One region of the Vibrio sp. 704 genome, then DNA from elsewhere that is predicted to be linked to it. Evidence: predicted binding sites of a transcription regulator. Region 1 holds the regulator's gene; the other holds the start of a gene.
The links. Region 1 encodes PurR, which represses purine synthesis genes. Its sites were predicted from a motif close to TNANGNAAACGTTTNCNTNA; they were not measured.
Positions count from the first base shown of each region.

Region 1 (3,168 bases):
TGTAACGACTGGAAAGCCACGTTTTTTATAAACGTAAGGCTTTAGCCCTTGTTTCTCGAAGTCAGATGAAGTTTTTTGGTCTGCTCTGATATGAAGCTGATTGTTTACCACTAGTGCAAACATTGTTTCATCAGCGAATAGTCCGAAGCCACCAAACATTGAGCGCGACTTGATATTACCAAGTGCCTCAAATAGCTTCATAGAGTCTTTGAGTATCGGTTTATCCATGTTTTGTTATCTCGGTGTAATTAATATTACGCCACCAAAAGTCAGGTCCGAGAGAGTAGCAAACATGCGTAAAAACAATGTCATTACAGAGTAAAGTCATTGCTTACACACTTGCCATCGGTAACCCCGCTACCTTCCATATCGTAATATGGTTCAGGCCGGAGGCTTTGCGTCCCACTCTTTCGAATGGTTTGCCCTGTGCGTGACACAATGAGCATACTTCTTATATTGAATTAACATCACGGTTTAGCGTTAAAAGTGTGATTTCGGTTCAATAAAAATGATAGGTTGAATGCTCTATTTTGCATATGGAAAGGTGCAAATTGGCCTTTGAAAAGGAGTTCTTAATATATATTACATTTATATAAAACAGGGAGTTAACGTTAGTCAATTGTTATTAGAGTGGTGTGAAGTATTAGAGAATGCTTAATTTTTCCAAAAAAATAAGCGCCCCTGTAGAGCGCTTATTTAACACGGTTAAATACAGTGAAATTTAGTTCATTTTTTTCACAGTATTTCGAATTACAAGCTCAGGTTGCATTTCGAAAATTCGTTTTTCGTGTTCTTTATCTTTGATACGCTCAAGTAGAATTTCGAATGCATTTTTACCAACACGACGTTTAGGTTGGTGGATAGTCGTTAGCGGTGGAGAGAAGTATTCTGCAAGCTCGATGTTGTCGTAGCCGATCACTGAAATATCTTCAGGAATTTTGATCCCGTTTTGTTGCAAGCGGCTCATTAGGCCGAGAGCCATTGTGTCGTTAAAACAGAATACCGCCGTCGGGCGCTTGTCCATTGCGGTAATTTTATCTGCAACTAATACGGCCGTATCACATTCAAAGTTACCTTCAAGGATCCAGTCTTCATTTACAGCTAGGTTCGCTTCGCTCATTGCGCGACGGAAACCTGCAATGCGCTCTTGGCAAGCAAGCTTTTCAAAATGACCGCTTAGACAAGCGATATCCGTATGACCATTGTCAATCAGATGTTTGGTTGCAATGTAGCCACCTTCTTCTGAGTTATCCATGATCTTGTCTGCTTGTGAGCTCTCTGGGCCCCAATCCATGACCACTTTAGGAATGTCCGCATGACGGTCAAGCATCTCTTTTAGTTCTTCGGTTAAGTCAGAACACATCACTAGGATGCCATCAACGCGCTTTTCAGCCAGCATACGAATGTAATCGCGTTGTTTTTCGTAAATCCCGCCTGTGTTACATAAAATCAGAGTATAGCCTTGGCGGTAACAGTAGCTCTCAACGCCATCAATCACTTCTGAGAAAAATAGGTTAGTTGATTGAGTTACTAACATGCCAATCGTACGAGTTGAGTTGCATTTTAGGCTGCGTGCAACGGCACTTGGCGCGTAATTCAGCTCGTCAACGGCTTTCATTACTTTTTCTTGCGTTGCTTCTGCAACGAAACGCGTTTTATTGATAACGTGCGAAACTGTCGTAGTGGAAACGCCGGCTAAGCGAGCAACGTCTTTTATCGTGGCCATAAATGGTGTCCTGTATCGAGCTACTGAAATATGTCGTATTGGATGTACCTGATGCTCTAATGGTTTCACACCTAGCAATATAAAATTGGCGCTAAGTGTCTCGGCAGCGGTTGATCCAAGTGCGACAAAAGGGTACGTAGCAGCATCGGTCGATGAATTTTATCTTTTTTCTATCTGATGAGAAATTGCCATCAACCTGTTAAGAAAACACAAAAACCGCTATATTTCAGCGGTTTACATATAAATCATATTTAATCGTTTGCGCTCACATTTTAGCCCTATGTGGACTGACTAGCAATGTTTTCAGCAAGAGATTTGTGTATTTGAAGTCACATTTTGACTGCTAAATAACCAAGCGTCTTTGCGCTAAGTTAAGGCAAACGAATATTATACCCAAGTTACTTACAATTGGTCACTTTCAGGCATACAGGAAGCCCGATAGGCAGGCTCCCTAAAAATAGGCGGCAATTATTCACCAAGAAGGTAGGCGCTGTCTAGTTTACAAAATGCAACTAATAGTTTCGCGACACTCGAGTAAAATCCAAATTCGTCGAATTTTTTACATTTGTCTGAAAACTGAGGTAACCAAGACATCAATTGTTGCTGGATAAAGTCGTTTTGTTTAACGAAGGCTTCTTCCATGTGTTTTTCTTGTTCAAGCTCGTTTGAGCGGATAATCATGTTCCCGAGAAAGTCGAGCTCAACGGCTAAGTGATCCGCAGGTTCCTTTAGGTTTTCGTCTACTTGAACGCCAAATTCAGCCATCAACTTTTCCATTTCCTCAGCTGGCTTGTCATTCAGTAAACCTGATTCACCAATGTACATGGATGCGTAAGGAAGAGCGCCGTATTTTTCTGTCTTCAAAAACAGTTCACAAAAGTCAGCTGCAAGCTCTAGTTGTGCATCTTCACGATCTTGTAACCGATTCAATGCATCAACTAGGCTATCAACAGCTGGTTTCAGCGACTCATTTTCACCTAAACCTGCGAGAAAACTGCGAATTTCAACACTGTGATAGGCTTCCAATTCTTTCTCTGTTAGTTCTTTTGCGAACAAGCTCGAAAACCACCAGTAAATTTCAGCGCGTTTTTCATTAAAAGCTTTCACTTCTTGCATTTTGGGCTCCTGAATGATGCTTCAAGTCATGCATCACAAAGTCAATTAGGGATATCCCCTAAGTGTAATCAATTAAAATGAATAGCAGTAACTATAATTGTTGTGTTTTATGGTCAAAAATGACCGTTTATTAATAGCAATGGGCAAGCTTGTTTTGAATCAATAAAAACGCTAAATCTTGCGTTTTAATGTATCTATGACTAGAAATGTTACTAGTTATGAATAGAATACGTCTTGGATAATAAGAAGACAGAAAAGTGGTGTAAATGAGCTATCACGTATTAGTCGTAGAAGATGATGTTGTAACTCGTAGTAAGCTTGCGGGA
Region 1 covers NZ_JAWOUH010000003.1:95,378-98,545, forward strand. Annotated here, with positions in the region: gene R7R24_RS06465 (TfoX/Sxy family DNA transformation protein) at 1-228, opposite strand, end outside; cyclic di-GMP riboswitch class I at 345-434, opposite strand; gene purR (HTH-type transcriptional repressor PurR) at 722-1,726, opposite strand; gene torD (molecular chaperone TorD) at 2,195-2,842, opposite strand; gene torR (two-component system response regulator TorR) at 3,109-3,168, shown strand, end outside.

Region 2 (3,168 bases), 230 kb from region 1:
ATCCAGATAAGGTCACAACTGCTCAATTGACTGAAGCCTTGTATCAAATGGCTTCTCAGCATAATCCAGCAGCAGAACAAGCTTATAATCAACTGTTAGAGCAGCGCTTCAACCAACTGCGAGCTAAACAAGTCTCGCAAATAAAGTCGCTCGATAAAAAGGCTGAGCAAGCACAGGAAGAGAAAAGCACAGTTGCAAACCCCAAAGTAGAACACTCGCAGTTTTTATGGCTGATCTGGCTAGCGGCGATACTCATCATCAGCGGCTTAAGTTTTCTCGTAATCAAGAAACTTAAGCAGAATAGAAAAGCGCTTGAAGCCAAAGAGGAAAGCCAAAATCAACGAATGGCGAAAAAAATAAAAGAGCTAGAGTTTACGAACAAGCAACTGAAACGCCAGCTAGAGAAAGTATTCAAAGAATTTAAGAAATCCAAAACCCAGGCAGAGAACCATAAGCTAAGCGTCGCGTGTGCTATGTTTGGCTACACACCACAACACATCCCTGATTTACAAGCAATCAAGCTACGCTATAGACAGCTATCAAAGCTTTATCATCCTGACACAAGAGGCAGTGAAGAAGAAATGAAGCGACTCAATCATGCCTTTAAGCTCGTCTCACAAAATGTTACAAAACAGTAAAAATAGGTCAGGATACTTTGGCTAGCATGCTTTTAGACCTATATAATCAAGCGCCGCAATCGATCTCCCTCTCAAACAAATTAACAGACATTTAACTTAAGTCGCGCTTTTATGCCATAATGCCCGGCGCAAAATAGCACCTAACGACTCAAATTAATCTAGGTGGGGAGAAAATCAATGTTCACTGAAGAAGGCACCTGTGATTGGTGTAAAAAACCTAGCCTTGTAACTCGTCACGATTATTTAGATGGCAAGCACCACTACTCATGTAAAGCTTGCTACGATATGGCGAAAATCGACGTGCGCCTATTTAACCAAGGCGAATTACAAATGCGCGAACGCTTGCAACGAGCGAGCTAAGCAAGACGGAATCAACGGAACTGATTTTCAAAGGCGCCTTTTAAGGCGCTTTTTTGATCGGCCAAGCCCTATTTCCAATCTCTATCTCGTATTCCCTCCTATCTTACATAGCACGTCGCATCGGTTATCAGCCCTCTCCCACTGTATACAAACCATTGTCCGTGAAAAACACCTGTATATACAGTAGTAAACCCCTGTATGTCTCTCGTCCAGTTTTCTACTCACCTCACATTTTTAAATTGATGTTAGACATATCAAAAATGAAAAACAACCACATAAATTCAATTACTTAGAATCAAATCCTTTTATTTCCTTCTCAAAAAACCGCAAATAACTTTTGAGAAACTGGTTGATCAGGTCACCAAAACAAACTACTGTATACACATACAGCATGTATAAAGGAACAGTAAGATGCAGTTACAAAGTCAATCTCATACATACTCTCGTTACAACGTATTGGCACAAGCAACTAAGCCCATGGCCGTTTCGGATCAGCTTCTATCTAAGCTGGCTGTTTTATCGCAGCAGAAACAATGGATTTTGTTTACAGCAGACTGCCCTCGTCCAGACTTTGAACAACTCACTGCTTCTAATATTTGCTGTAAAAACGTTATTCAAATGAAGCCCTCTCAACAGCTTTCAGAAGTCGAGATCGTGATAAAAGCCATCCGATCAGGCAATGCCAGTGCTGTTGTCGCATCCAATAAAATTGCACTTATGAATCAATCTATGTTGCGCGACATGGCGCAGCGCTATCAGTGTGAAGTCTTTTTCGTCGAAGGCAGAGTTAATAAGTACCACTAATAAGTTCGACGTTATCCATCCTGCATCTCGCCTCCTTTTTAAGGGGGCTTTTTTTGTATTAAAGAAAACAGGCAAACGTTTGCTTTTTCTCTGGCGAGTTAAAATAGTTCTGGTATGATGCCCACATTCGATTTATTCAGCGCCCACATTTTGCTGAATATCTTCTCTTTCTGACGTTTGATTAAGATGATAGGAATGTCGCAATGAGCCTTGCTAATCAAGTACTTGCCGTCAATGACGACCTGCCAATTCGCACCCATAAACCCGTTCATAGTGGAAAAGTTCGTTCAGTTTACTGGTTAACTGAAGAAGACAGCGCCCGACTGATCAAAGAAAAAGGATACAATGTCGCTCCAGATGCGCCTTTGGCTATCATGGTGATTAGCGACCGAATCTCTGCATTCGATTGTATTTGGCATGCTGAAGGTGGTCTTAATGGTGTCCCGGGTAAAGGGGCTGCGCTTAATGCGATTTCTAATCACTGGTTCAAACTGTTCAAAGAAAATGGCTTAGCAGATAGCCATATTCTAGACATTCCTCACCCTTTTGTTTGGATTGTACAAAAAGCCAAACCGGTAAAAATCGAAGCCATCTGCCGCAAATACATCACGGGTTCGATGTGGCGCGCTTACGCAAATGGCGAGCGCGAGTTTTGTGGAATCCAACTTCCTGAAGGGTTAGAAAAAGACAAAGCACTGCCAGAGTTGCTAATGACCCCATCCACAAAAGGCATTCTAAAAGGCATTCCCGGTGTGCCAGAAGCGGATGACGTGAATATTACTCGTCAAAACATCGTAGACAACTACGAAGCATTTAACTTCTCAAGCGCTGACGATATCGCACTCTACGAAAAATTGCTGAAAGAAGGCTTTAACGTTATCAGCCAAGCGTTAGAAGAAATCGACCAAATCTTTGTCGATACCAAATTCGAATTTGGTTATGTTCATGATGCTGCTGGCAATGAAAAGCTGATTTACATGGATGAAGTGGGTACACCAGACTCGTCTCGTATATGGGATGCTAAAGAGTACCAAGCAGGTCACATCGTAGAGAACTCAAAAGAAGGTTTCCGCCAGTTCCTACTTAACCACTTCCCTGACCCAGATATCTTGCTAAACAAAGAACGTATGCCTGAGCGCGAAGCTCTCGCTCGTGATAATGCTTTGCCCGTCGAATCTTTGATGGCGATTTCGAGCACCTACATTGGTATTGCCGAGAAGATTACAGGCAAGCCGATTCATTTGAGTGAGAATCCGAAAGCGGAAATCATCGAAGTTCTGAGCAAAGAATACGGATTGATTGACTAGCACTGTCGCTAGATTGCTAAATGCTTTCCAATAAAAAGTCCGCACTAGCTTGCGGACTT
Region 2 covers NZ_JAWOUH010000003.1:322,586-325,753, reverse strand. Annotated here, with positions in the region: gene R7R24_RS07480 (molecular chaperone DnaJ) at 1-638, shown strand, start outside; gene R7R24_RS07475 (hypothetical protein) at 816-998, shown strand; gene R7R24_RS07470 (SulA-like leucine-rich domain-containing protein) at 1,410-1,802, shown strand; gene R7R24_RS07465 (phosphoribosylaminoimidazolesuccinocarboxamide synthase) at 2,006-3,109, shown strand.
Region 2: R7R24_RS07465 (phosphoribosylaminoimidazolesuccinocarboxamide synthase) is a predicted target of PurR. The motif match lies at 1,870-1,889, and genes of this name have one in related genera.